Regions from separate parts of the Streptomyces nojiriensis genome, predicted to be linked through region 2. Evidence: riboswitches for the same ligand, from Rfam matches in the RefSeq annotation. Region 2 holds a riboswitch; the other holds the start of a gene.
The links. Region 2 has a riboswitch for glycine ahead of gcvT (glycine cleavage system aminomethyltransferase GcvT). Riboswitches for the same ligand answer to the same signal wherever they lie in the genome.
Positions count from the first base shown of each region.

Region 1: linked by a shared signal. The riboswitch ahead of gcvP (aminomethyl-transferring glycine dehydrogenase) and the one ahead of gcvT (glycine cleavage system aminomethyltransferase GcvT) in region 2 are both predicted to bind glycine.

Region 1 is NZ_CP071139.1:2,102,070-2,116,668, reverse strand. It holds gene JYK04_RS09910 (DUF881 domain-containing protein) at 1-563, shown strand, start outside; gene JYK04_RS41115 (FHA domain-containing protein) at 649-1,596, shown strand; gene ftsR (transcriptional regulator FtsR) at 1,616-2,389, shown strand; gene JYK04_RS09895 (bifunctional nuclease family protein) at 2,441-2,914, shown strand; gene JYK04_RS09890 (MerR family transcriptional regulator) at 3,095-3,733, shown strand; gene JYK04_RS09885 (DNA polymerase IV) at 3,777-5,228, shown strand; gene JYK04_RS09880 (PRC-barrel domain-containing protein) at 5,233-5,598, opposite strand; glycine riboswitch at 5,711-5,809, shown strand; gene gcvP (aminomethyl-transferring glycine dehydrogenase) at 6,005-8,890, shown strand; gene JYK04_RS09870 (DUF5999 family protein) at 9,027-9,215, opposite strand; gene JYK04_RS09865 (hypothetical protein) at 9,477-10,097, opposite strand; gene JYK04_RS09860 (glutamate-cysteine ligase family protein) at 10,585-12,117, shown strand; gene JYK04_RS09855 (CPBP family intramembrane glutamic endopeptidase) at 12,215-13,054, shown strand; gene JYK04_RS09850 (hypothetical protein) at 13,148-13,894, shown strand; gene JYK04_RS09845 (PhzF family phenazine biosynthesis protein) at 13,947-14,599, opposite strand, start outside.
Region 2 is NZ_CP071139.1:6,224,827-6,239,425, reverse strand. It holds gene JYK04_RS29185 (cysteine desulfurase family protein) at 1-618, opposite strand, end outside; gene JYK04_RS29180 (thioesterase family protein) at 743-1,600, opposite strand; gene JYK04_RS29175 (trimeric intracellular cation channel family protein) at 1,648-2,304, opposite strand; gene JYK04_RS29170 (ABC transporter ATP-binding protein) at 2,467-3,543, opposite strand; gene JYK04_RS29165 (ABC transporter ATP-binding protein) at 3,576-4,640, opposite strand; gene JYK04_RS29160 (ABC transporter permease) at 4,727-5,734, opposite strand; gene JYK04_RS29155 (ABC transporter substrate-binding protein) at 5,887-7,635, opposite strand; gene JYK04_RS29150 (ABC transporter permease) at 7,714-8,709, opposite strand; gene JYK04_RS29145 (enhanced serine sensitivity protein SseB C-terminal domain-containing protein) at 9,130-9,870, opposite strand; gene JYK04_RS29140 (enhanced serine sensitivity protein SseB) at 9,965-10,699, opposite strand; gene JYK04_RS29135 (P-loop nucleotide/nucleoside kinase family protein) at 10,915-11,571, opposite strand; glycine riboswitch at 11,778-11,881, shown strand; gene gcvT (glycine cleavage system aminomethyltransferase GcvT) at 12,057-13,172, shown strand; gene gcvH (glycine cleavage system protein GcvH) at 13,274-13,657, shown strand; gene glyA (serine hydroxymethyltransferase) at 13,675-14,599, shown strand, end outside.

The DNA.
Region 1 (14,599 bases), 4.1 Mb from region 2:
AGGAGGACCTCGTGCGGATCCTCGACGAGCTCGACGGGCGGACCAAGCGACTGGAGGACGAGAAGCAGCGGCTGGAGGACCAGCGCAAGGAGCTGGAGAGCAGCTCCAACCAGGCCGAGGAGGCCCGTAGGCAGACCGTCGAGAAGGAACGCCAACTCGGCATCCTGGCCGGTACGGTGGCAGCCCAGGGGCCGGGCATCACGCTGAAGATCACGGATCCCACGGGTCAGGTGCAGTCCGACCAGCTGCTGGACACGCTTCAGGAGCTGCGGGCGGCCGGGGCCGAGGCGATCCAGATCAACGGGGTGCGCATCGTGGCGGGCTCGTACTTCTCGGACGAGAACGGCGGGGTCGCCATCGACGGCAAGAAGATCACACAACCCTATGAGTTCAAGGTGATCGGCAAGCCCCAGGATCTGGAGCCCGCGCTGAACATCCCCGGCGGTGTCGTCCAGACGCTGGAGAAGGAGCAGGCCACCGTCGCCGTCACACGGTCGGCGAAGATCGTTGTGGATGCCTTGCGGGCTGCGAAGCAGCCTGACTACGCTCGGTCGTCATCGTGATGAATCGGAGTGAAGGGTGGAGCGGTCCACGCGGGCTGATGCCTGCGGGGGGTCGGCGCACCGAAGTCGCGGTGCGTGGTGGAAACTGTCTGGTGGTTACGGACGTTGTCAGAATGTCCGGGTCGGCAGGTGTCTGCATTCGGAGTTCGTCCTGCCCCACGGGCGGGTCTGTTTCAGTCAAGGGGAATCGCCCGTGAAGTTGTTTGAGAAGTTGTTCGGCAAGAAGAACCGTGAGGAAGGCGGCGCGGCACGGCATCGCGCCGCGCACGGGGACGTGGAAGGGCAGGGCGACCGGCCGCTCTTCCGTGACGAGGTCGCCGGCGCGGGTGATGTTCCCGGTGCCCCCGGCGCGTCGGCTGTTGACCCTGCTGGTACCGGACGCATAGGTTTCGGTGAACCATCAACCTCAAGTGCGGGTGGAGGGTTTGCCCCCGACCCGTATGCCACCAATGCATCCGCGGGGCATCCGCGGCGCGAGGAGCCGTCCATGTCGGCCGAGCAGATTTGCAGCAGGTGCGGACACCGCAGCGATGCGGCCAGTCGGTTCTGCTCGAACTGCGGTGCGCCGCTGCGGGCGGGTCTGACGCCGGAGCGTGCCTCGGAGACCACGTCCACGATCTCGATCTCGGGCCTCGAGGCCTACGAGGCCGAGGTGTCCGGACAACCGCACGTGTCGTCCTCCTCGCTGTCCCCCGAGGCGCAGGCCGCGGTGGAAGCGCTGCCCCCCGGTTCCGCTCTGCTCATCGTGCGGCGCGGTCCCAACTCCGGGAGCCGTTTCCTGCTGGACGGCGAGCTGACCACGGCCGGCCGCCACCCGCAGAGCGACATCTTCCTGGACGACGTCACCGTCTCCCGGCGCCATGTCGAATTCCGCAGGAGCCAGGAGGGCGGCTTCACCGTCGCCGATGTCGGCAGCCTCAACGGCACGTACGTGAACCGTGAACCGATCGACTCCGTCGCCCTGCAGAACGGCGACGAGGTGCAGATCGGCAAGTACCGGCTGGTCTTCTACGCGAGCCTGCGGGGCATCTGACCCTTTTAGGGAAGGTTCCATGCTGCGTACCCCGACCGGCGGTGCCCCGCGAAGTGGCACCGCCGGCACCGCCGGCCCGGCCGGGCGGCTGGTGAGCATCGGCACGGTGCTCGCCACGCTGCGTGACGAGTTCCCCGAAGTCACCATCTCGAAGATCCGTTTTCTGGAGGCGGAGGGGCTCGTCGAGCCCCGGCGCACCCCTTCGGGATATCGCAAGTTCAGCACCGACGACGTGGAGCGGCTCGCTCGGATCCTGCGGCTGCAGCGCGACCACTACCTGCCGCTGAAGGTCATCCGCGAGCAGCTCGACGCGCTCGCCCGCGGGGAGCAGATCCACATTCCGGCGCCCACCGCGCACGGGGACTCCGCCGACCCCGCCGGACCGGCGGCCGTCTACGGCGAAGTGGGGCGGGAGCGGCCCACCGTGGCCCGGGTGGGCCGGGCCGAGCTGCTCGAGGCCGCCGGGGTGGACGAGGTACAGCTGGTCGAGTGGGAGTCGTACGGGCTGCTGACCGAGGGCGCGGACGGCGGATTCGACGCCGGGGCGGTCACGGTGGCCCGGCTGGTGGCCGACCTGGGCCGGTTCGGGCTGGAGCCGCGGCACCTGCGCGCGATGAAGGCTGCGGCGGACCGGGAGGCGGGGCTGGTGGAGCAGGTGGTGGCACCGCTGCGCAGGCATCGCAATCCGCAGACGAGGGCTCATGCGGAGGCCACGCTGAAAGAGCTCGCGGGGCTCTCCGTACGGCTTCACGAGGCGCTCGTACAGACCGCTCTCGGGGTCCGGCTGCCCTGAGGTGGGGGGCCCGACTACCCAAACCTGTCGAGCAGGTCCTAGGGTTACTGTGTGAACGAGCTCGACGTTGTGGGTGTCCGGGTGGAAATGCCCTCCAACCAACCGATCGTGCTCCTGCGTGAAGTGGGAGGCGACCGGTACCTCCCCATCTGGATCGGTCCAGGGGAGGCGACCGCCATTGCCTTCGCGCAGCAGGGGATGGCCCCTGCCCGACCGCTGACGCACGACCTGTTCAAGGACGTGCTGGAGGCGATCGGCGAGGAGCTCACCGAGGTCCGGATCACGGATCTGCGGGAGGGCGTCTTCTACGCGGAGCTCGTCTTCGCCAGCGGGGTCGAGGTGAGTGCGCGTCCTTCCGACGCCATAGCCCTCGCCCTGCGGACGGGGACGCCGATCTACGGGAGCGACGGCGTGCTGGACGACGCCGGAATCGCCATTCCGGACGAGCAGGAGGACGAGGTGGAGAAGTTCCGCGAGTTCCTCGACCAGATCTCGCCGGAGGACTTCGGCACCGGCCCGCAGTGAGGTGTCGGCCGCGTCGTCCTCGGGCATCCTCAGCCCATTCGATTAGCCTTTCCCCGTAAAGGGATACGGGAAACCACTCTCAGGGTGATTATCACTCGGCGTGCCGAGTGTGGCGATCGTTGACGCACCCCTGGTGACTGCCTACCTTCAAGGTGGGCAGGTCAAGGACGGAGGGTCGGCGTGAGGATCACGGGCGACGGTACGACCGGGGGCACCCCCGCACGGAGTGAGGCTGGGCCGTACCCGCTGCACGGCGGTGCGGTCGGTTCCGCGCGCCGTCAGCCGGAGTCGACGCCGGTCGGACCGGTGGGCGCGGACCCGGAGCCCGGCCGGATCGGCTACCGCGGGCCGACGGCGTGCGCCGCGGCCGGCATCACGTACCGGCAGCTCGACTACTGGTCCCGGACCGGGCTGGTGGAGCCCAGCGTGCGGGCCGCCTACGGGGCGGGGACGCAGCGGCTCTACAGCTTCCGCGACGTCGTGGTCCTCAAGATCGTCAAGCGCTTCCTGGACACCGGGGTGGCGCTGCAGAACATCCGCACGGCGGTCCAGCACCTGCACGACCGGGAGCTCTCGGACCTCGAACGGATGACGCTGATGAGCGACGGCGCCACCGTGTACGAGTGCACCTCGCCGGACCAGGTCGTGAGCCTGTTGCAGGGCGGGCAGGGCGTCTTCGGCATCGCGGTGGGCGTGGTGTGGCGCGACGTCGAGAGCGCGCTGTCGCAGCTGCACGGGGAGCGCGTGGACACCGGCGAGACGCTGGTGCGGCACAACCCGACGGACGAGCTGGCCGCCCGCCGCAACCGGGCCGTCTGACCCGAGCCGGGGCATTGTCAGTGGCGTAGGGCAGCATCGGGCTGTGAGAGCCGCGCCGACCATCCTGCATCTGGACATGGACGCCTTCTACGCCTCCGTGGAGCAGGCGTCGAAGCCGAGCCTGCGGGGCAAGGCCGTCATCGTGGGCGGCCTCGGGCCGCGCGGGGTCGTCGCCACGGCATCGTACGAGGCCAGGCGCTTCGGGGTGCACTCCGCGATGCCGATGGGGCAGGCGCGGCGGCTCTGCCCGAACGGTGCGTACCTGATCCCCCGCTTCAGCCTCTACCGGCAGGTCAGCGACGTGGTGATGGCCATGCTGCGGGAGCTGTCGCCCCTGGTGGAGCCCCTGAGCCTGGACGAGGCCTTCGTGGACCTGGAGGCGGGCGGGGTGGCCTTCGACTCGCGCAGCGCGCGGCAGGCGGGGGAGCGGCTGCGGGCCGACATCCGGGCCGCCACGGGGCTCAGCGGGTCGGTGGGGCTCGCCGGGTCGAAGATGCTGGCCAAGGTGGCCTCCGAAGAGGCCAAGCCGGCCGGACTGCTGCTGATCGAGCCGGGGACGGACCGCGAGCTGCTCGCGCCGATGTCGGTACGGACCCTGCCCGGGGTGGGTCCGGCCACGGGCGAGCACCTGCGCCGGGCCGGGATCACCACGGTGGGGGAGCTGGCGGAGGCCGGGGAGGACGAGCTGGTCCGGATGGTCGGCCGCGCGGCCGGTGCCGGGCTGTACCGGATGGCGCTCGGGCTGGACGACCGGCCGGTGGTCGCGGAGCGGGACGCGAAGTCGGTGTCGGTCGAGGACACCTTCGACGTGGACCTGCACGATCGGGTACGGATCCGCGGCGAGGTCCAGCGGCTCGCCGACCGGTGCGTGCAGCGGCTGCGGGGCTCTGGGCATTCGGGGCGCACGATCGTGCTCAAGGTGAGGCGGTACGACTTCTCCACGCTGACCCGGTCCGAGACCCTGCGGGGGCCCACGGACGATCCGGCGGTGGTGCGGGAGGCGGCGGCGCGGCTGCTGGAGGGCGTGGACACCACGGGTGGGGTGCGGCTGCTCGGAGTGGGGGTGAGCGGGCTGGCGGACTACACGCAGGAGGACCTGTTCGCGCAGTCGCTCGCCGCTGAGCCGGACGAGGCGGCCGGGCCGGAAGGGGCGGCCAGGGCGGCCGGGGCGGCTGGGGCGGAGGGGAATGACGGCGCGGACAGGACGGACAGGACGGACGGGGCCGGAGGGGAGGCGGTGGCGGCCGGGGGCGCCCCGGAGGCCCCCGAGCCGCCCGGGGGGCCGGAGCCTGCCCCCGAACGGCGCTGGACGGCTGGGAGCGACGTACACCATGCCGTGTACGGGCCCGGATGGGTGCAGGGCAGCGGGGTCGGGCGGGTGACCGTGCGGTTCGAGCAGCCCGGATGGGAGCCCGGCCGGGTGCGGACCTTCCGGGTGGACGACCCCGAGCTGGAGCCGTCCGATCCGCTGCCGCTCGTGGGGGACAGCCCGTGACCCCCTAGCTTTCGTCGCCCGCCAGGCGGCCGAAGTCGCGGTTGAAGTCCGACGGAAGGGTCGTGTCCAGTCCGTAGTGGTGGTAGAGCTGCAGCTCCTGTTCGGGGGAGAGGTGGCGCCCGACACCGAAGTCCGGGGCGTCCCTGATCAGGGCGCGTTCGAAGGGCACCCGCAGGGTGTCGCCCACCAGCTCGCTCGGCTCCAGCGGGACGAAGGCGTCCCGGCTGAAGAGCCCCGTCCGGACCGCGGCCCACTCCGGGACGCCCGTGGCATCGTCGAGGTAGACCTCGTCGATCGTGCCGATCTTGGTGCCATTGCGGTCGAACGCCTTGCGGCCGATCAGGCTGCGCGGATCGATGTCGGTCTGCACGGTCCCTCCAAAAGGTCGCAACTGCTCCGTAATGACTACAGAAGTGCATATCCGCAGCGGAGGCCACTCGGGGAGGGTTCAGATCCTCGCTGGTACGCTGGTGAACGGCTGTCGACCCTGTGCGGGAGAGTCCTCCGAGTGAACAAGACGGAGGCGCCGAAGGAGCAAATCCTCCCCGGAATCTCTCAGGCATACGTACCGCACGGACGAGGCCACTCTGGAAAGCAGGGCGGGTACCGGGCGCGCAGTGCCGGTCCCCCTCCTCACCGACGGTGAAAGCCGGAACTCTCGGGAGACCCCCGTGACTCCGGTGAAACTCTCAGGTGCAGATGACAGAGGGGGAGGCCGTCCGGGTGCCAGCGCCGTGGTGCCCCTCGCAGGTCATACGACCAGGAGGCCTCCGTACATGACCGCCAACCGCATTCCGCTCTCCCAGCTGGAGCGAGGCATCCCCTTCGAACAGCGCCACATCGGCCCGGATGCCGAGGCGCAGGCGAAGATGCTCGCCCAGGTGGGCTACGGCTCCCTGGACGAACTGACCGCTGCCGCGGTCCCGGATGTGATCAAGACCGCCGAGGCGCTCGATCTGCCCGAGGCGCGCACCGAGGCCGAGGTGCTGGCCGAGCTGCGCTCGCTCGCCGACCGCAACCAGGTCCTCTCGCCGATGATCGGTCTCGGCTACTACGGGACCTTCACGCCGCCGGTGATCCTCCGCAACGTCATGGAGAACCCGGCCTGGTACACGGCGTACACGCCCTACCAGCCGGAGATCTCCCAGGGCCGCCTCGAAGCGCTCCTGAACTTCCAGACGGTCGTCGCCGAGCTGACCGGGCTGCCGACCTCGGGCGCCTCGCTGCTCGACGAGGGCACCGCGGCCGCCGAGGCCATGACCCTGGCCCGCCGCGTGGGCAGGTCCAAGGGCAACGTCTTCCTGGTGGACGCCGACGCGCTGCCGCAGACCATCGCCGTCATCGAGACCCGCGCCGAGCCGATCGGCATCGAGGTCGTCGTCGCCGACCTGTCCGCCGGCATCCCGGCCGAGATCGCCGAGCGCGGCGTCTACGGTGTCCTGGTCCAGTACCCCGGCGCCTCCGGTGCCGTGCGGGACATCAAGCCGGTCATCGACCAGGCGCACGAGCTCGGCGCCATCGTCGCCGTCGCCGCGGACCTGCTCGCGCTCACCCTGCTGACCTCCCCGGGCGCGCTCGGCGCGGACATCGCCGTCGGCACCACCCAGCGCTTCGGCGTCCCGATGGGCTTCGGCGGACCGCACGCCGGTTACATGGCCGTCCAGGACAAGCACGCCCGCTCCCTGCCCGGCCGGCTCGTCGGCGTCTCCGTGGACGCGGACGGCAACAAGGCCTACCGCCTGGCGCTGCAGACCCGTGAGCAGCACATCCGCCGTGAGAAGGCCACCAGCAACATCTGTACCGCGCAGGTGCTGCTCGCCGTCATGGCCGGCATGTATGCCGTCTACCACGGCCCGGACGGCCTGCGGACGATCGCGAGCCGTACCCACCGCTACGCCACCCTGCTCGCCGCCGGTCTGACCGCAGGCGGGGTCGAGATCGTGCACGGCTCGTACTTCGACACGATCACCGCCCGCGTGCCCGGCCGTGCCGCCGAGGTCGTCGCCGCCGCCCGCGAGGGCGGGGTCAACCTGTTCCAGGTGGACGCCGACCTCGTCTCCGTCGCCTGCGACGAGACCACCCTGCGCGCCGACGTCGAGGCCGTCTGGGCCGCCTTCGGCGTCACGGCCGACATCGAGGCGCTGGACACGACCACGGTCGACACGCTGCCCGAGGGTCTGCTGCGCTCGGACGCGTACCTGACCCACCCGGTCTTCCACCAGCACCGCTCCGAGACCGCGATGCTGCGCTACCTGCGCAAGCTCTCGGACAAGGACTACGCGCTGGACCGCGGCATGATCCCGCTGGGCTCCTGCACCATGAAGCTCAACGCGACCACCGAGATGGAGCCGGTGACCTGGCCCGAGTTCGGTCAGCTGCACCCCTTCGCGCCGGTGGAGCAGGCCGAGGGCTACCTCACGCTCATCAACGAGCTGGAGGAACGTCTCTGCGAGGTGACCGGCTACGACAAGGTCTCCATCCAGCCGAACGCGGGCTCCCAGGGTGAGCTCGCGGGCCTGCTGGCCGTCCGGGCCTACCACCGGGCGAACGGCGACGAGCAGCGCACCGTCTGCCTGATCCCGTCCTCCGCGCACGGCACCAACGCCGCCAGCGCCGTGATGGCCGGCATGAAGGTCGTCGTCGTCAAGACCGCCGACGACGGCGAGGTGGACACGGCCGACCTGCGCGCCAAGATCGAGCAGCACCGCGACGAGCTCGCCGTGCTGATGATCACCTACCCCTCGACGCACGGTGTGTTCGAGGAGCACGTCGCCGACATCTGCGCCCAGGTGCACGAGGCCGGCGGCCAGGTCTACGTCGACGGCGCCAACCTGAACGCCCTGGTGGGCCTGGCGAAGCCGGGTCACTTCGGCGGCGACGTCTCGCACCTGAACCTGCACAAGACCTTCTGCATCCCGCACGGCGGCGGCGGTCCGGGCGTCGGCCCGGTCGGTGTCCGGGCGCACCTGGCCCCGTACCTGCCGAACCACCCGCTCCAGCCGGCCGCGGGTCCGCAGACGGGCGTCGGCCCGATCTCGGCCGCTCCGTGGGGCTCGGCGGGCATCCTGCCGATCTCGTGGTCGTACGTGCGCCTGATGGGCGGCGAGGGCCTCAAGCGCGCCACCCAGGTGGCGGTGCTCGGCGCCAACTACATCGCCAAGCGCCTGGAGCCGCACTACCCGGTGCTCTACACCGGCCCGGGCAACCTGGTCGCGCACGAGTGCATCATCGACCTGCGGCCGCTGTCGAAGGCCACGGGCGTGAGCGTCGACGACATCGCCAAGCGCCTGATCGACTACGGCTTCCACGCGCCGACCATGTCCTTCCCGGTCGCCGGCACGCTGATGATCGAGCCGACGGAGTCCGAGGACCTCGCCGAGATCGACCGCTTCTGCGACGCGATGATCGCCATCCGCGGCGAGATCGAGCGGGTCGCGGGCGGCGAGTGGCCGGCGGACGACAACCCGCTGGCGAACTCCCCGCACACCGCGGCGGCGCTGGGCGGCGAGTGGAACCACCCGTACACCCGGGACGAGGCCGTCTTCCCGGGCGGGGTCACGGCCGCCGAGAAGTACTGGCCGCCGGTGCGCCGCATCGACGGTGCGTTCGGTGACCGCAACCTGGTGTGCTCCTGCCCGCCGCTGGACGAGTACGACGCCTGAGGTGAACGGGGTCGTACGACCGCCGTATGACGGTCGTACGACATGAACAAGGGGCCGGTCCGGGAGAGTCTCTCTCCCGGACCGGCCCCTTCGCCGTTCGCTACGGCCGGCCGGACAGCTCGATCGCCCGGGCCGGTCAGGCCGCCGCGAGCGGGCGGTGCGGGGCGATGATCTGGCCGTCCGGCAGCAGTTCACCGGTGTCCTCGAAGAGCAGGACGCCATTGCACAGCAGGCTCCAGCCCTGCTCCGGGTGGTTGGCCACCGGGCGCGCGGCCTCCCGGTCGGCGGATTCGGCTGACGGGCAGGCTGGCTGGTGCTGGCACATGGATGCGTTCTTTCGCTGCGGTGTGGTCTGCGTGCTACGGCTCGATGCGTGATTCATGGCCGTCCCCCTGGGTCATCCCCGCACCCGCGGGGAGCGTGTCATCAGTCTTCCTCCATGACAGCCGCTTCGCAGGTATTTCCCGGCAGCCGTCCTCACAGATTGATGACGCATCACTCGTGCGGGCGGTTCAGGCCAACTCCCCTGTCATTTCGGATGGTTCACAAGTGGCCCGGGCGGACTAGGCCGGATGGGTGATTCGGGTCAGGCGGCGGGCGCGGCCAGCGTGGGGGGCGCCGCCGCCGGCAACGGGGTCAGTCGACGGGTCAGTACGGGCAGCAGCTCGGAGACCGGATGCGGCCGGTACGGGGCGATGCCGGGCGGGGCCGGGGCGAGGGGCACCAGCAGGTCCTCGCCGGCCGGCAGCCCGGCGGCGGCGTCCGCGCCCACCGCCCCGTGCAGCCACAGGGTCAGCATGTAGAGCTCCGGAACGGAAAGCAGCCGCGGCTGGTAGCCGGTGGTGAGGGATTCCGCCTGGCGCAGGGCGCGTTCGGTGGCCGCGACATAGGGGCCCTCGAAGAAATGGGAGAAGACCCAGCCGTCGGGAGTCAGCCGGGTGTCGGCCGCCGCGACGTAGCGGTCCCCGCTGCGGATCAGGAACCGCCAGCCCGTGAGCCGGGTACGCGGCGGCCTGCCGCCGGCCGCGAGGTTGGACAGGCCCAGCCGGTCGAGAACGTGGACCGGAAGCGGGAGTTCGGCGGTCAGCGGCCCCTGGATCGCGCGCAGGGCCGGGGTGTGCGCCTCGTGGACGGCGGTGGGGGAACCGAGTGCCGCGAGGACGCTGCGCAGGGCGGGCGCGGGGGCCGGAGGGACATGCAGCGGCATGGTGGGTCGCCTCTCACTTGGGAGACCGGTGGAACGGGGGCAGGTGCGGACTCGCATTCTGGGGCCAGAGGGGGGCCGAGGGGCAATGGCCGCGCGCCAACTCTCTGCCTCGTTTGCGGAGTTTATACGACATGTGTTCACGCAGTGTTTCGGCTAGCTGTCCCGGCTATTGCCGGCAAGGCGCTTACCGGACCCGCTGACGTGGCATTCATGCCCGATGCACGCGAACATGTCGCGCTGACCTCGGAGGTTACCGGACGGGGGCTCGGCTGGAAAGCTTCGGTTATCCCAACCAGGCAAAGTCGAAGCGGAATTTGCATACCGCGACTTGCCAGGTGAATGTGCCGAAGCGCCCTTCGGCCAAACCGGCGCGCGCTCCTCGTCACGCACGCCCCCCGCGCGTTATGGATCACGCTGCCGGGGCATCATCGACCGTAACGCGCGCCTGGGTGTACCGGGCCAGGCCCACTCGAGGAGGGACGCTTCGATGGGGGAGAAGGTCGTGGCGGGCGGATTCGACCTGTCCGATCGGCAGCGGTATCGAAGGAAGCTCCACGAGTGTCTGGAGGGACTGGAGCGGCTCCTGGCGGAGAAGAGGTTCGATCGCCCGAAGAACATGATGGGACTGGAGATCGAGCTGAATCTCGCGGGCGCCGACGGGTTGCCGAGAATGGTGAATGCACAGGTGCTGGAGCGGATTGCGAGCCCCGATTTCCAGACCGAACTGGGAATGTTCAATCTGGAGGTGAACGTCCTTCCGCACCGACTCGGCGGCCGGGTATTCGACCGGCTCGCCGAGGAACTCAGCGCGGGGCTGGGCTATGCCCACCGGCAGGCCGCGGAGATCGACGCCGGCGTGGTGATGATCGGTATTCTGCCGACGATCTCCCGCGCGGACCTGGTCGCCGCGAACCTGTCGGCGGTGGACCGCTACTCGCTGCTCAACGAGCAGATCCTGATGATGCGCGGGGAGGACTTCACACTCGACATCGACGGGGTCGAACGGCTGATCTGGACCTCCGGGTCGATCGTGCCGGAGGCCGCCTGCACCTCCGTGCAACTGCACCTGCAGGTGACCCCGGCCCGGTTCTCGGCGGTGTGGAACGCGGCGCAGGCGGTGGCCGCGGCGCAGATAGCCGTCGGCGCCAACTCGCCCTTCCTGTTCGGGCGCGAGCTGTGGCGGGAGTCGCGGCCGCCGCTGTTCACGCAGGCCACCGACACCCGGCCGCCGGAGCTCCAGGCGCAGGGCGTGCGGCCGCGCACCTGGTTCGGGGAGCGGTGGGTGGACTCGGCGTACGAGCTCTTCGCCGAGAACGTCCGCTACTTCCCCTCCCTGCTGCCGATATGCGACGAGGAGGAGCCCCTGCGGGTGCTCACCGAGGGCGGGGTACCGGGGCTGCAGGAGCTGGTCCTGCACAACGGCACCGTCTACCGGTGGAACCGGCCCGTGTACGGGGTCGCCGACGGGGTGCCGCACCTGCGGGTGGAGAACCGGGTGCTGCCGGCCGGGCCGACGGTCGCCGATGTCGTCGCCAACGCCGCCTTCTACTACGGGCTCGTACGCACCCTCGCGGACGAGCCGCGTCCGGTGTGGACCCGGCTGCCCTTCGCCGAGGCGGAGGCGAACTTCGACGCGGCCTGCCGGTACGGGATCGACGCGCGGCTGCGGTGGCCGCGCCGCGGCCGGGCCGGGGGGCTGGCGAGCGTGCCCGCCGTACGGCTGGTCCTGGACGAGCTGCTGCCGATGGCGGCGGCGGGGCTGGACGCCTGGGGGATCGAGCCCGCCGACCGGGACAACTACCTCGGCATCATCGAGGAGCGCTGCCGGCGCCGGGTGAACGGGGCGACCTGGCAGGTGGACACCTACCACCGGGCGCTCGCCGCCGGACTGGAGCGGGACGAGGCGCTGGCCGCGACGACCCGCAGGTACAGCGAGCTGATGCACAAGGGCGATCCGGTCCACACCTGGCCGGTGGGGCTGCCGGAGGAGGTGACCGCCTCGCTGCCCGTCGTGCGCTGACCGGCCCCGGCCGCGGGCCCGGCCCGTGCGCCCGACGCCGTCCGGTGATCTTGTTGATGGCCCCGCAGTGATCCTCCCGGTCCGCCGAGGAGGCAGTATGGGGTGGTCGCAACGGGATGGCAGGACGGAGTCGGGCGTGCGGACGGAGCCGGAGCCGGTGTTCGTGGAACTGGACGAGGACGGACGGCGGAGCCTGCTGCGCACCGAGACGCTGCTCGTCCTCGCGCTGTCGCTGGGCGCGAGCGGGGTCTCGGCGCTGATCAGCTTCATCGGCTCGCTCACCAAGCCCGGCGGGCTCAAGGACCAGGCGGCCACCCTCAACGGCTCCTACGCCCCGGGCCGGCCCTGGCTGGACCTCGCCTGGCAGCTCTTCGGCATCGCCAGCGCCCTGGTACCCGTACTGCTGGTCGCGCACCTGCTGACCCGCGAGGGCGCCCCCGGGCTGCGGGTGCTGGGCTTCGACCGCACCCGGCCCTGGTGGGACCTGGGCCGGGGCGCCCTCGTCGCGGCCGGGATCGGCAGCGCCGGGCTGGCCTTCTACCTGGGCGCCCGGGCCACCGGATTCAACCTCACGGTGGTGCCGGAGGCGCTGCCCGACGTGTGGTGGAAGTTCCCCGTACTGATCCTCTCCGCGCTGCAGAACGCCGTGGTGGAGGAAATCATCGTGCTGGCCTACCTGCTGCGCCGGCTCGGCCAGCTGGGCTGGTCGCCCGTGGCCGCGCTGCTGGCCAGCTCGGCGCTGCGCGGCTCATACCACCTCTACCAGGGCATCGGCGGCTTCATCGGCAACATGGTGATGGGCGTCGTCTTCGTCCTCGCCTACCGGCGCTGGGGCCGGGTGGGACCGCTCGTCGTCGCGCACGCGCTCCTCGACATCGTCGCCTTCGGCGGGTACGCCCTGCTCGCGGGCAAGGTGGGCTGGCTGCCGACCCCGTGACCGGTGGCGGCCCACCCGATCGGCCCTTCCGGGCGGTGCCGGACGCCGGAGCGGTGCGACGCTGGCCTCAGCACCAGTGAGGAGGCGCGCCCGGTGGCTGTCATGGACTCCCTGGTGCCGTTCGCGCCGTTCCTGGTGCCCGTGGTCACCGGCATGGTGGGCGGGATCAGCCTCCTCATCCGGGACCGCCGCGAGGCGCGCAGCAGCGACCACCACTACCGCAGGCGCCTGGAGAAGGCCCTGCTGGAGATCCAGTTCCTCACCGGCTGGCTGCAGGCCAAGCAGCTGGCGCCGACGACCGACTCCCCGGACCCGGCTCAGGCTCCGGTTCCGGCCCCGACCCCGGAGCCGGGGCGCTGGCTGGACGAGTGCTACGCGTCGGTGCGCCGGGCCAAGGCGGACACGGGCGGCCGCCACCGGACGGGGCCGGTCTCCCTGCGCCGCCTCCTGCTGCTGGGGGAGGTGAGCGGCCCGGCGAAGAGCATGCGGGTCGCCTACTGGATCTCCCTCGTCCTGTTCAACGTGGCGCTCGCCTGGTGGGTGAACGCGCTCGTCGCCGGCGTACCCGGGTTCATGCACGAGGAAGGCGTCTCCGAGTCCGAGGAAATCGCCTCCTACCTGGGCGTGGCGGGCGTCATGTTCGTCGTGTCGGCCGTCCTGTGGGTGTGGACGGTGCACCTGGGCGCCGCGGAGCCGAAGCAGGTGTACCGCAAGCGGATCGACTCGGCCGCCTGGGAGGAGCACGAGAGGAAGCGGCGCAGTGCCGCACGCGCGAAGGCAGAGGCGAAGGGGCGGTCCAAGGGGGACGCGAGGGGGGACGGGGGCCGGTCCGCGGGCTGACCCGGCTGATCGGCCCGGCCCGGGTCGGCGCCCGCGTCCGGGCCCCCGGTCCTTACCCCTCCTGTCCGGCCCCGGGCGGGGACGCGATGAGCTCGCCGTCGACGACCGTGACGGCCCGGCCGGTCAGCAGGGTGCGATCGCCCTCCAGGGTCACCCGTACGAGCCCGCGGCGCGCACCGCCCTGGAGGCCGGTCAGTTCGGTGCGGCCCAGGCGTTCCGCCCAGAACGGGGCGAGCGCGGTGTGGGCGCTGCCGGTGACCGGGTCCTCGTCGATGCCGAAGGCGGGGAAGAAGCCGCGGGAGACGAAGTCGTACCCAAGGGAGGGATCCTCGGCGGGCGCGGTGACGATCACCCCACGCCGGGCGAAGGCGCGCAGGGCGGCGTGGTCCGGCTCCAGCTCGCGCACGGTCTTCTCGTCGGCGAGCTCGACGAGGAGGTCACCGATGTGGTCGGCGGTGTCGTGCACGGAGAGGATCGGGGGACCGCCGAGCGCGTGGTCCACGGCGGCCGGCGGCGCCACCGGGGTCAGTGAGGACGTCGGGAAGTCCATGGTGACCGTGCCGTCCTCGGCCGTCTCGGCCGTGAGGACGCCGCAGCGCGCGGAGAAGCGGATCAGTCCCGTGGCGAGCCCGCTGGTGGCCAGTACGTGCGCGGTGGCCAGGGTGGCGTGGCCGCACATGTCCACTTCGGCGGCCGGGGTGAACC
Region 2 (14,599 bases):
CTTGTGGCCGCTGACGGTCATGGCGGCGAGGCCGCTGTCGCCGAAGTGGACGTCGAGCTGGCCGAAGGCCTGGACGGCGTCGGAGTGCAGCGGGATCCCGGACTCGCGGGCGATGGCGGCGAGTTCGCGGACCGGCATGACGGTGCCGATCTCGTTGTTGGCCCACATGACGGTGGCCAGGGCCACGTCGTCGGGGTTGCGCTCGACGGCCTCGCGGAAGGCGTCGGCGTGGACGCGCCCGTAGCGGTCCACGGGCAGGTACTCGACCTGCGCGCCCTCGTGCTCGGCGAGCCAGTGCACGGCGTCGAGCACGGCGTGGTGCTCGACGGGGCTGGCGATGACCCGGGTCCGGGCGGGGTCGGCGTCGCGCCGGGCCCAGTAGAGGCCCTTGACGGCGAGGTTGTCGGCTTCCGTACCGCCGGCGGTGAACACCACCTCGCTGGGGCGGGCGCCGATCGCCTCGGCGAAGGCCTCGCGGGCCTCCTCCACGGTACGGCGGGCTCGGCGGCCTGCGGCGTGCAGGGAGGAGGCGTTCCCCGTGGCGGCGAACTGCGCGGTCATCGCCGCGGCGGCCTCCGGCAGCATCGGGGTGGTGGCGGCGTGGTCGAGGTAGGCCATGATCCCCCGATTCTACGAGTCCGCCGGTGGCCGCTTGCGCCGCGGGACCCCGCGATGGCCGGCAAGGCACCCCCGGGCGCCGTCGGAACCGCCGGGCCGGGGGCGGGCCGGGGCCGGGCCGGGGTCAGGCCGGGCGCAGGGCGCGGGCCAGTTGGCGGGACTGCGCGACCAGGTGGTCCGAGGAGTCCCAGACCTCGGCGTCCTCCTCCAGGAAGCCGCCGGCCAGGTTGCGGGTGGTGATGGAGACCCGGAGCGGGCCGGGGGCCGGGCGGCGGCGGACGTGGGTGGTGAGTTCCACCGTCGGGGTCCAGGCCACCAGGCCCATGTCGAAGGCGGTCGGCGGGAGCGCGTCGACGGCCAGGAGCATGGAGAGCGGGTCGGCGTCGCGGCCGTCGGCCAGCTCGAACCAGGCCCGCATCTCGCCCTTTCCTGAGGGCGCGCCGACGGCCCACCCGGCGGTCGCCGGGTCCAGCCGGAGCCGGAGCCGGTCCACGATGGCGGAGCTGCCGGGGATCGGGGCCGGGCCGGCCTCGGGGCCGATGCAGTCCTCGTAGGCGGGGATGGCGGGCGGCACGGCGACGGTGCGTACGTCGTCCGGCAGGGCCGCGAGGTCGCCGTAGGAGGCGAGGACGCGGATGCGCTCGATTTCGGCGCCGCTCTCGTCGTACTGGAACAGCGAGGCCTGGCCGGTGGAGAGGGTGCGGCCGACGCGGACGACCTGGGTGCGGATCACGGCGGGGCCGGGCACGGAGGAGGTCAGGTAGTGCGCGGAGACGGTGAACGGGTCCGGGTGCGGGAGGGCCGCAGACAGGGCCCGGCCGACCAGGGCCAGCAGGTAGCCGCCGTTCACGGCGGCGATGATCGTCCATCCGGCGGAGAGTTCCGCGTCGTACACCCCGGGCTCGCCCGCGCGTGCGGTGATGGCGGTGTCGCGGTCGAACTCACTGTCGCCGATGGAGGCCTTGGCAGCTGCGTGTGACATGTAAACGACGGTACACCGGCTTGCTACTAAGCGGTAGCTTTCTATTGTTACGGCTCTTCGGCCACCGACGACCGCCTGTTCCAGGCCAGCGGAGCCCGCCAGTGGTAGCGCATGGCAAGGAGGCGGAGGACGAAGGTGGTGACGATCGCGAGGCCGGTGGTGATGCCGTTGAGGGCGTGCATGCTGATGAAGACGGCCACCATCGAGGCGCCGACCAGCGCGGGGACGGCGTACATCTCGCGGTCGCGCAGCAGCGAGGGCACCTCGTTGACCAGCACGTCGCGCAGGACGCCGCCGCCGACGGCCGTGGTCACGCCGAGCGCCGCGGAGGCGGTGAGGCCGAGGCCGAACTCGTAGGCCTTGGTCGTACCCGTCACGCAGAACAGCCCGAGGCCGGCCGCGTCGAAGACGTTGATGGCGCGGTTGATCCGCTGGACCTCGGGGTGCAGGAAGTAGACGATCGCGGCGGCGATCAGCGGGGTCACGAAGAAGCTGAGCTCGCCGAAGGCGGCGGGCGGCACGGCGCCGATGACGATGTCCCGGAAGAGACCGCCGCCCAGGGCCGTGACGAGCGCGAGGACGGCGATGCCGAAGACGTCGAAGTTCTTGCGGACGGCGAGCAGGGCGCCTGCGGTGGCGAAGACGAAGATGCCGGCGAGATCCAGGGCATGCTGGATCCCGGGCGGGAAGAGATCGTGGAGCACCGGGCCATTGTCACCTGCGGCGGGCTCGGCGGAATGCGGGGCTCCACCGAGGCCGGGTGTGCCGGGTGTGCCGTGCGGCGCCGTTGCGGGGGCGCTGCCCCCGAACCCCCGCGCCTCAAACGCCGGCGGGGCTGAAACAGCACGGCCCCGCCGGCGTTCCCGTCACTCCGTGACCTTGGCCACCGCGTCCGCCGCGCCCGGCAGGGGCTGGTCGCCCGGTGCCTGGTCGGGGGCGTTCTCCGGGTGGTGGCAGGCCACCTGGTGGCCCGGCTTCAGCGCCAGCAGCGGCGGCTCCTGCGTCGCGCAGATCTGCGTGGCCTTCCAGCACCGGGTGTGGAAGCGGCAGCCGCTCGGCGGCGAGATCGGTGACGGGACGTCGCCCTTGAGCAGGATGCGGCCGCTCTTGGCACCGCGCCGCCTCGGGTCCGGCACCGGCACGGCCGACATCAGGGCCGTGGTGTAGGGGTGCATGGGCGCCCCGTACAGCCCCTTGTTGTCGGCCAGCTCGACGATCTTTCCGAGGTACATCACGGCGATGCGGTCCGAGACGTGCCGGATGACCGACAGGTCGTGCGCGATGATCACGTAGGTGAGCCCGAGTTCGTCCTGGAGGTCGTCCAGCAGGTTCACCACCTGGGCCTGGATCGACACGTCCAGCGCCGAGACGGGCTCGTCCGCGACCACCAGCTTCGGCTTCAGCGCCAGGGCCCGCGCGATGCCGATGCGCTGGCGCTGGCCGCCGGAGAACTCGTGCGGGTAGCGGTTGTAGTGCTCGGGGTTGAGGCCCACGAGCGAGAGCAGCCGCTGGACCTCCGCCTTGAGCCCGCCCTCCGGGGTGACCTTCTGGAGCTTGAACGGCGCGCTGACGATGGTGCCCACCGTGTGGCGGGGGTTCAGCGAGCCGTACGGGTCCTGGAAGATCATCTGTACGTCACGGCGCAGCGGGCGCATGCCCGACACCCCGAGGTGCGTGATGTCCTTGCCCTCGAACTCGATGGAGCCGCCGGTCGGCTCCAGCAGCCGCGTGATCAGCCGGCCCATGGTCGACTTCCCGCAGCCGGACTCGCCGACGATGCCGAGGGTCTCCCCGCGCCGGACGTCGAAGTCGAGGCCGTCGACGGCCTTGACCGCGCCCACCTGGCGCCGGATCAGCCCCTTGGTGATGGGGAAGTGCTTCGCCAGGCCGGTGACCTTGAGCAGGACCTCGGGAGAGTCCGTGGCCTGCGCGGGAATGACCACCGTTTCCGGCTTCTTCGTGTCAGGCGTCTCGGTCACAGCTTCGGCGCAATCTCTTCGGTCCAGATCCGGGTCCGCTCTTCCTGCGGCATGTGGCAGGCGGACCAGTGGCGGCTGTCGTCCTGGGTGAGCTCGGGCCGGACCGTACGCGTCACGTTGCCCTTGGGCACGTCGGCGTACGGGCAGCGCGGGTTGAAGGCGCAGCCGTCGGGGATGTTGATGAGGCTGGGCGGGGAGCCCTTGACCGGGATGAGGCGCTCGCTCTGCTCGCGGTCGATGCGCGGCATCGAGCCCAGCAGGCCCCAGGTGTAGGGGTGGCGGGGCTCGTAGAACACCTTCTCGGCGGTGCCCCGCTCGACGCACCGGCCGCCGTACATCACGAGGATCTCGTCGGCCATCTCCGCGACGACGCCGAGGTCGTGCGTGATCATGATGACGGCGGAGCCGAACTCCTTCTGCAGATCGCGGATCAGGTCCAGGATCTGCGCCTGCACGGTGACGTCCAGCGCCGTGGTCGGCTCGTCCGCGATCAGCAGGTCGGGGTTGTTGACGAGCGACATCGCGATCATCGCGCGCTGGCGCATGCCGCCGGAGAACTGGTGCGGATAGTCGTCGACGCGCTTGCCCGGCTCGGGGATGCCCACCCGGTCGAGCATCTCGACGGCCCGCCTGCGCGCCGTCTTCTTGTCCACGTCGTTGTGGACGCGGTACGCCTCCACGATCTGGGAGCCGATCGTGTAGTACGGGTGCAGCGCGCTCAGCGGGTCCTGGAAGATCATCGCCATGTCGCGGCCCCGCAGCCGGCGCACCTCCTCGGGATCGGCGGAGAGCAGTTCCCTGCCCCCGAGCCATATCTCGCCCGACATCTCGACGTTGGAGCGGTCGGCGTTGCCCGCCCGGTGCAGGCCCATGACGGCCAGCGAGGTGACGGACTTGCCGGAGCCGGACTCGCCCACGATGCCGAGGGTCTGGCCCTTCTCCAGCTGGAAGGAGAGCCCGTCGACGGACTTGACGAGGCCGTCGTCGGTGGGGAAGTGGACCTTGAGGTCGCGTACGTCGAGGAAGGCCTCGGAGGGAGGGCCGTCGCCCGGTCCCGCCACGGGCGCCGTGGCGGTGGCGGTGTGCGCGGCACGGTCGGCGGCGGCAGCGGCAGCGCCGGCCTCGTTCCCCTTCGGAGTCGGATCGGTCACGACAGCCTCACCCTCGGGTCGATGATGGCGTAGACGAGGTCCACCACCAGGTTGCACAGCACGATGAAGGCTCCGGCGAAGAGGGTCACCCCGAGGATCTTCGGCAGGTCGTTCACCGCGATGGCGTGGTACGCGTACTCACCGATGCCGTGGTACGAGAAGACCGTCTCGGTGACGATGGCGCCGCCGAGGAGCAGCCCGAAGTCCATGCCGAAGATGGTCACGATCGGGGTCAGCGCGGAGCGCAGCCCGTGGCGGGTGATGACCACCCGTTCGCGCAGGCCCTTGGCGCGCGCGGTGCGGATGTAGTCCTCGCTCATGGTCTCCAGCATTCCGGCCCGGGTGAGCCGGGCGTAGAGCGCGGAGTAGAGGAAGGCCAGCGTGCTCCAGGGCAGGACCAGCCCCTGGAACCAGGCGGCCGGATCCTCGGAGAAGTCCACGTACACATTGGTGAACACGGGCCAGTTGAAGACGAATACGGCCAGCGAGAGCGTGCCGGTGAAGAACATCGGCAGCGAGACGCCGGCGAGGGCCACGCCCATCGCGAGCCGGTCGAAGAGCGAGCCCGGGCGCAGGGCCGAGACCACGCCCGTGGTCACACCGGTGATCAGCCAGATGACGGCCGCTCCCAGGGTGAGGGAGGCGGTGATGGGGAGCCGGTTGACGATGTCGGGCCAGACCTCGACGTGGTCCTTGAAGGAGTAGCCGAGGCAGGGGGCGTTGCACTGCGAGGGATCGGGGCCGTAGTTGAACTCGCGGCCCGCGAAGATGCCCCGCAGGAAGTCCCAGTACTGCGAGTACAGAGGCTGGTCGAAGCCGAGGTTCTTCTTGACCGCGGCGATGGATTCGGGCGAGGGGTTCTTGCCGACGTACTGGGTGGCCAGCGAGTCGGCCGTGCCGCCGGCCAGCCGGGGCAGCAGGAAGAAGATCGCGAAGGTGATCGCGCTGACAACAAGCAGCAGGAACACCGCGGCGAACAGCCGCCGGACGATGTACACAAACACGGGGGTCGGCTTCGGCGTCCGCCGGTCCGCCCCGCACCCCGGTCGGGGGCGCGGGACGGACCGGCGCGCGCACTGCTGCCTTCACCTGCCTTCCACGGTTCTGGCAGATCTGGCTGAGAGGGTCGAACTGCCTGAGGACTTGACGTCCGGGGTTACTTCAGGCCGATGTTGAGGTAGTCGTACTGACCGCTCCACGCCGGGTTGGAGACCACGTTGGTGAGCTTGGGCGAGCGGTAGTGCAGGACCTTGAAGTAGGTCAGGGGCACGATGACCGCCTGGTCCATGACCTTCTTGTCGATCTCGCCGTAGACCTTCTCGCGGGCGGCGGAGTCGGTGTTGGCGATGTTGTCGTTCAGCATCTTGTTGATCTCGGGGTCGTTCAGCTGCGACAGGTTGGTGTTGCCCGTCTTGCTGATCGAGTCACCGTGGACGACCTGCTGGAGGAAGCCGAAGCCGCTCGGCCAGTCGGCGCCCCACTGCATCATCATGAGGCCGATCTTGTTGTCCTCGGTGAACTTCGGGACGCCCGCGTAGTCGCTGAAGTACTTGCCGGCCGGGAACTGCTGGATCTTGACCGTGATCCCGATCTTCTTCAGGGACGCCTGGATGGCCGTGGCCATGTCGACCTCGCCGGCGCGGTCGTTGCGCGCGGTGATGGTGGTCTCGAAGCCGTTCGGCTGGCCGCAGGCGGTCAGCGCGGCCTTCGCCTTGGTCTCGTCGCCCTTGTCGTCCGGGGTCTTGTAGGTGTTGAAGTCCACGTGACCCGGGATGTCGGTCGGCAGGACGGTGCTGGCGATGGCGCCGCGGATCGGGCCGCCGAAGGCGGTCTGCACCGACACCTTGTCGATCGCGTACTGGACCGCCTTGCGGCACTCGACGTTGTCGAAGGGCGCCACCTTGGTGTTCATCGCCATGTAGACCAGGCGACCACCCTCGGCGTTGTCGGTGTTGGGGTCCTTCGAGGTCAGCAGCTCGGTCTGGGTCTGCTGGGCCACACCGTTGCCGACGATGTCGATGTGGGTGTTGCCGGCCTTCAGGTTGGAGTCGATCGTCTCCTGGTTGACCTTCAGCTTGACGACGATCTTCTCCGGGAGCTGCTTGCGCAGCGGGTCCGTGGAGGCGTCCCAGTTGGGGTTGCGGACCAGGACGGCCTGCTTGTCGTGCTCGTAGCTCTCGAACATGTACGAGCCCGAGGAGACGATGTTCTTCACATAGTCGGCGCCGTTGTCCTTGGCCTTCGGCACGGGGGCCGACTGCGGGTTCGCCAGCAGGTAGTCGAACTCGGCGAAGGGCTGCTTCAGCTTGAAGATGATCGTCTGGTCGTCGGGGGTCTCGATGGACTGCAGCCCGGTGTCGGACTTGTCCTTGTACGGGCCCTCGTACGGGGTTTCGTTGTTCTTGAGGTACTGCGCGAGGTAGTTCGGGCCGTTGGAGTGCACGTCACGCGCGAAGTTGCTGCGCTCGACCGCGTACTTGACGTCCTTGGACGTGACCGCCGAGCCGTCGCTGTACTTGACGCCCTTGCGCAGCTTGTAGGTCCAGGTCGCGCCGCCGTCGCTCGGCACGCCGAGGCTCTCGGCGAGGTCCGGGACCACCTTGTTGCCCTCGGCGCCCGGGGCGGGCGCGAAGGTGGTCAGCGGACGGGCGTACAGGCGGCTGAAGTTGAAGACGAAGCCGTAGTACGTGTTGCCGGGGTCGAAGGAGTCGGGGGTGTCGGACGCCTCGTAGACGACCGTCCCGCCCTTCTTGTCCGAGGCGTTGACCACGGCCTTGACGGCGGCGTTGGCGCCGGCCGACTTGTCGTCGCCGCCGGTCTTGTCACCACCATTGCAGGCGGAGGCGGTGAGGGCGACGGTGATGGCGGCGGCGAGCACCGCGGCTGTTCTCGACCTGCTTCTCATGGCGGAGTGATGCCCCCTGATTCGGAGTGATGGTGCGTACTGGCGGAGCCTCGGCCGGGTGCCCGAGGAACGGGAGGGTCAGCGCGAGCTCTTGGGGTCCAGGGCGTCGCGCAGACCGTCGCCGAGGAGGTTGAAGGCGAGCACGGTGACGAAGATCGCCATGCCCGGGACGACCATGAACATCGGGTCGACCTTGTAGTAGGCCACGGCGGAGCTGAGCATTCCGCCCCATGAGGCCTGCGGCGGCTGGATGCCCACGCCGAGGAAGCTCAGGGAGGCCTCGAAGAGGATGTTGGTCGGGATGAGGAGCGTGGAGTAGACGAGGATCGGCGCCATCAGGTTCGGCAGCAGCTCGCGGAAGACGATGAAGGGGCCGCGGGCGCCGAGGCTGCGGGCCGCGTCGACGAACTCCCGCTCGCGCAGGGAGAGGGTCTGGCCGCGCACGATGCGTCCGATGTAGGGCCAGCTGAAGAAGCCGATGACGAAGATCAGCACGCTGATGTGCAGCGGCAGTCCTTCGAGGCCGAAGGCCCCGCCCTGGAGGGCGGCCGAGATGGAGATCGCGAAGAGCAGCAGCGGGAAGGCGAGGAAGGTGTCCATCATGCGGCTGATCACCGTGTCGGCCCAGCCGCCGTAGTACCCGGCGATGACGCCCAGCACGGAGCCGATGAACACCGAGACCACGGTCGACCCGAAGGCGACCAGCAGGGAGACCCAGGAGCCTTCCAGGATGCGGGTGGCGATGTCGCGGCCGAACTTCGGCTCCACGCCCAGCGGGTGCTCCCAGCTGATGCCGCCGAAGGAGCCGACGGGGGTGGCCAGGGAGGGGTCGATGAGGTCCTGGTGCAGGGCGTCCGGGTCCAGCCCGAACATCCACTGGATCGGCTGCGAGAGCATGGCCAGGACCACCAGCAGCAGCACGACCATGCCGCCGGCCATCGCCACCTTGTCGCGCTTGAGTCTGGTCCACGCGATACGGCCGAGCGAACGTCCCTCGATCGCCTTGCGCGGAACCTCGGAGGTGGCCACGGCTGCGGGCTCGGCCGCGCTGGTGTCCTGCAGTGGTGCCGTCATCGTGGTGGGACCCCTCTCGGCCGACATCGGTCGGCCCATGCCCGCCGCTGCGGCGGCTTGGTTCAATCGGCGTCGCTGGTGGTGCGATTGGCACGAAATGTGCCGGAAGTGCACGTGAAGAGCTGGTGTTCGCGAGATGGACCGGCCTTCGGTGGGGTGGAGTCTTCAACGCCCTCTCAAGCGCCCGCCAGACCCCCCGGGGATGTGATGCGCAACCGTGATCTACGCCTACACCTTCCGTTATCCGAACCCCGGGATCTGTTGAGCGGTGAAACACCGCCCGTTCTGCGCGGAACGGACATCCGGCCCAACTGCCCTTTCGGGCATGGATCTTGGGCGGATTCACCGGATATGCCGAAGGCCGCACCGATGGGATCGGTGCGGCCTTCGGGAAGGATGTCTCGATATTCGGATATCGCGTCAGTACGCCGGCGCCTGGCCCTCGCGGTCGTAGAAGGGGCGGGTCTGGGCGCGCAGCCACATGGCGACGGGGTCGTGCTCGTCCCCGAGTGCGACCGTGCACACCGGGACGCCCTCGGGGACCACCCCGACCGACTGCCGCATCATCTCCCGTACGGATTCCAGCGCGGGCGCGGAGGCGTCGTACAGGTCGAGCCCGACCGCGAGGTACGGGGAGCCGAGCGCGGGCTGCACCCACGCGCGGCGCAGCGACCGCACCGCGGGGGTGCGGTGCGCGTGCTGGGTCAGCAGCCCGTAGAACTGCGGGAGCTCGATCGCGGGCTCGGACAGGCGCAGCGGACCGGCCGGCATCCGGTCCAGGCCGGTGGCGATCCGGCGCAGGTCGGCCCAGGGCACGCCGAGGCCGCCGCCCTGGGCGTGCGGGTTGAGCCACAGACCCCAGCGGTCCGGGTACAGCGCGCGGGCGATGTCCCGCCCGGTGACCACCTCGTAGCCCCGGTTCCAGCCGCTGGCGGCCAGCTCCTGGGGGGAGGTGACACAGGGCGCATAGCCGAGGCTGTCGACCTCCATGCCGCCGTACTGGGCGTCCGCGGAGCCCGGCTGCCCCTGCCAGAGCAGCATCCACAGCCGGCCCTCGGCGAGGGCGTGCAGGAGTGACTCGTAACTCTCGTAGCGCCCGGGAGTCACCTGGCGCATCATGTGCTCGACCTGCCCGGCCGCGGCCGTGCCTGACGCACTCACCCGGAACCCCTCTTCGTCCGCCCGTCGCTCCACGCGTTTCCTCCGAACCGGCAGTCGCGCGTGCGGCCAGGAGATGTAACCAGCTTAAGCGGCCCTACGGCAGGTAGAAGGGGCGTACGCGCTCACGAATCCAGTCCGTGACCGGGTCCTGGGCGGCGTCCAGCAGGATCAACTGCACGGGCCACGGCGGCGGGACCCGGGTCAGGGCCCGTCCGAGGGCCTCCATCGGCGCGCTCTGCATCTCGGGTTCCCATCCCACCAGGCGGACACCGACGAACAGCTGGGGCTCCCCGCCCTCGATGCTGGCGAGGCAGCGGTACGCGGCGGCGACCACCCCGGTGGCCCGGAACTCCTCGGTGGCGGCGGCCAGGAAATCCACCGGATCATCCTGCCAGTCGGGCTCGAAGAGCCGGACCCTGCCGCCGGTGGCCGGGCCGTCGAGCGGGGTCCGGCCGCTGCGGCACAGCTCCGCGACGGCGGACGGCGGGAGCGGTACGCCGACGGCGCCCTCGGGATTGACGGCGATGCCGAGCTGCGGGGGCAGGCCGCGGGCGAACTCGACGGCGGGAGCCACCGCGAAGTCCATGCCGGGGCCGACGCAGGCGAGGAACTGGGCCTCGGAGCTGTAGACGGGGACGTACGCCGCCCCGCCGATGTCCATGGTGGGCAGGTCGAGGCCGGCCGTCGTCGGGCCGCCCCCGCCGGGCAGGGGCACCCACACCTGGCTGCGCCCGAGGACCTCCAGGATCCGCCCCCCGGCGTCCGGCTGCCCGAGCGCCGCCCCGAGCACCTGCTCCAGCTCATTCCCCGGCCAGCCGCTGCCCTGCATGTCCCGTGCCTCCGTGATCCCGCCGCGTGTCGCCCCGCAGGGTACCGGCCCCGCGCGCGGCCGCGCCGCCGGGGTTCGGCCTGCGCCGAGGAGAGCCGGGGCTCCGCCCCGAACCCCGCGCCTCAAACGCCGGCAAATCCAGCCCCTCCGGCGTTTGAGGAGCGGGTCCGGGCAGAGCCCGGCAGCGGCGCCGCACCCGGCGGGGCCTGATCCGGTCAGGCGGTGAAGGCGATGCGGGTCACCGTCGCGGCGGAGGCCCGGTCCAGCAGGGTCGCCGAGGCACAGCCCGCGGGCGGCCGGCCCGCTTCGGCCTCGCGCAGCAGCCGGGTGACCGCGCCCCGGTGGCGGGCGAAGGCGTAGGCGGAGACCCGGCGGCCGCGCGCGGCCTGCCCGGAGAGGGCCTCCTCGGGGCTGCTGTCCAGCAGGAGCAGGTGCAGCGCCCGGCCCCGGCGGCGCGCGACGGCCGCGAGCAGGCCGCGCACCCAGGCCTGCGTACCGCAGTCGTGGACGACCACGGAGGCCCCGGAGCGCAGGATCCGCCACAGCCCCCAGTAGTGGGCGGCGCGCACCAGCGGCCGGTACACCGCGTACGGCAGCGCCGCGGGCATGCGGTGCTCCCAGCGCTCACGGGTGTCCTGGGAGTCCACGGCCCCGCCCTCGGCGGCCGCGCGCTTGATCAGCGTGCTCTTGCCGCCGCCGGGCAGACCGGACACCACGACGATGTCGCCGTCGGCGAAGCCGAGCCGGTGCGGGGCGCGCACGGCCGGGCCGCGCAGGTCGCGTACGAGGCCGAGGCCTCGGTCGGCCGCCCTCTCGCGCCCGCGCGCGCCGCGCTGCGCGGGCACCGCCTCCACGGTTCCCGTCGTCGTCACCACTCCGAATCTCCGCACAGTGTTCGCCTCCCCCGAATCGGGTCACCAGGACCCTTGCCCACTGAGTGTAAAGAGACGGTAATCCGGCGGCCCCGGTTCCGGTCCGACCCTTCGGAGGGCCGTACGAACTTTCGGACCCCGCCGCCCGATCTCGGGCATGGCGTGCAATGATGTGCGCCATCTGGACCAACTGCATACCGGCCGCTTGAATCCGCGCGGGAGAGTCCCGGCACGCCGCAAGGCCGTGCGCGGGCGCCGAAGGAGCAAGAACCTCCCTTGAATCTCTCAGGCCCCGTACCGCGTGGATGAGGCAGATCTGAAAAGCGAGCTGCTGCGCAGCTCCACCCAAGGTGCAAGTCGATGAGAAGAACCGGCGATCGGACGATCGGCGGAACTCTCGGCGAACCTCTCAGGTTCCGATGACAGATGGGGAGGAACGTCCTCGTCATGTCATGTCGATGCCCTGGGACCCGGGAGCCACACCCATGAGCACTGCCCCCCGCCTGACCGCCCTCGATGCGCTGCACCGCTCGCTCGGTGCGACCATGACCGATTTCGCGGGCTGGGACATGCCGCTGCGGTACGCCAGCGAGCGCGACGAGCACAACGCCGTACGGACCAAGGCCGGTCTCTTCGACCTGTCCCACATGGGCGAGATCACGCTGACCGGCCCGGAGGCCGTCAAGGCCCTGGACTACGCCCTGGTCGGCAACATCTCCACCGTCGGCGTCGGCCGCGCCCGCTACACGCACATCTGTCAGGAGGACGGCGGGATCGTCGACGACCTGATCGTCTACCGCCTCGGCGAGACCGAGTACATGGTCGTCGCCAACGCCTCCAACGCCCAGGTCGTCCTGGACGCCCTGACCGAGCGCGCCGCCGGCTTCGACACCGAGGTCCGCGACGACCGCGACGCGTACGCGCTGCTCGCCGTCCAGGGCCCGGAGTCCCCCGGCATCCTGGCGTCCCTGACCGACGCCGACCTGGACGGCCTGAAGTACTACGCCGGCCTGCCGGGCACCGTCGCGGGCGTGCCCGCGCTGATCGCGCGCACCGGCTACACGGGCGAGGACGGCTTCGAGCTGTTCGTCGCCCCCGAGCACGCCGTGGAGCTGTGGCAGGCGCTGACCAAGGCGGGCGAGGGCGTCGGCCTGGTCCCGGCCGGCCTGTCCTGCCGCGACACCCTGCGCCTGGAAGCGGGCATGCCGCTGTACGGGCACGAGCTGACCACCGCCCTCACCCCGTTCGACGCGGGCCTGGGCCGGGTCGTGAAGTTCGAGAAGGAGGGCGACTTCGTCGGCCGCGCCGCGCTGGAGGCCGCCGCCGAGCGCGCCGCCACCGCTCCTCCGCGCAAGCTGGTCGGCCTGATCGCCGAGGGCCGCCGCGTCCCGCGCGCCGGGTTCCCGGTCGTCGCCGACGGCCAGGTCATCGGCGAGGTCACCTCCGGCGCCCCGTCCCCGACGCTGGGCAAGCCGATCGCGATGGCGTACGTGGACGCGGCGCACGCCGCGCCCGGCACGTCCGGCGTCGGCGTCGACATTCGCGGTACGCATGAGCCGTACGAGGTCGTGGCGCTGCCGTTCTACAAGCGGCAGAAGTAGCCCCACGCACCACGTCCGCCGTCCGGGAACCCGTACGGCGCCGTCTCAGTACCCAAGACCGCAGTTCGTATCCACTCCCCCGCATCCAGGAGAATCAGGTCATGAGCAACCCCCAGCAGCTGCGTTACAGCAAGGAGCACGAGTGGCTGTCGACCGCCGAGGACGGCGTCGCGACGGTCGGCATCACGGAGTTCGCGGCCAACGCGCTCGGTGACGTCGTCTACGCCCAGCTCCCCGAGGTCGGCGACACGGTGACCGCGGGCGAGACCTGTGGCGAGCTGGAGTCGACCAAGTCGGTCAGCGACCTGTACTCCCCCGTCACCGGCGAGGTCGTCGAGGCCAACCAGGACGTCGTGGACGACCCGGCCCTCGTCAACACCGCCCCCTTCGAGGGTGGCTGGCTGTTCAAGGTGCGCATCGCGGAGGAGCCGGCCGACCTGCTCTCCGCCGAGGAGTACGCCGCGCTCACCCACTCCGACAACTGACACCCCAGGGGATCCTGATGTCTGTTCTCAACACCCCGCTGCACGAGCTCGACCCGGACGTCGCCGCCGCCGTCGACGCCGAGCTCGTGCGCCAGCAGTCCACCCTGGAAATGATCGCGTCGGAGAACTTCGCTCCCGTCGCCGTCATGGAGGCCCAGGGCTCGGTCCTGACCAACAAGTACGCCGAGGGCTACCCGGGCCGCCGTTACTACGGTGGCTGCGAGCACGTCGACGTCGTCGAGCAGATCGCGATCGACCGCATCAAGGCGCTGTTCGGCGCCGAGGCCGCGAACGTCCAGCCGCACTCCGGTGCGCAGGCCAACGCCGCCGCGATGTTCGCGCTGCTGAAGCCGGGCGACACGATCATGGGCCTCAACCTGGCCCACGGCGGTCACCTGACCCACGGCATGAAGATCAACTTCTCCGGCAAGCTCTACAACGTGGTCCCGTACCACGTCGACGAGACCGGCGAAGTGGACATGGCCGAGGTCGAGCGCCTCGCCAAGGAGTCCAAGCCGCAGCTGATCGTCGCCGGCTGGTCCGCCTACCCGCGCCAGCTGGACTTCGCCGCCTTCCGCCGCATCGCGGACGAGGTCGGCGCGTACCTGATGGTCGACATGGCGCACTTCGCCGGCCTGGTCGCCGCCGGTCTGCACCCGAACCCGGTGCCGCACGCCCACGTCGTCACCACCACCACGCACAAGACCCTCGGCGGTCCGCGCGGCGGTGTCATCCTGTCGACGCAGGAGCTGGCCAAGAAGATCAACTCCGCGGTCTTCCCGGGTCAGCAGGGCGGCCCGCTGGAGCACGTGATCGCGGCCAAGGCGGTCTCCTTCAAGGTCGCGGCCTCGCCCGAGTTCAAGGAGCGCCAGGAGCGCACCCTGGAGGGTGCGAAGATCCTCGCCGCCCGCCTGGTCCAGGACGACGTCAAGGCCGTGGGCG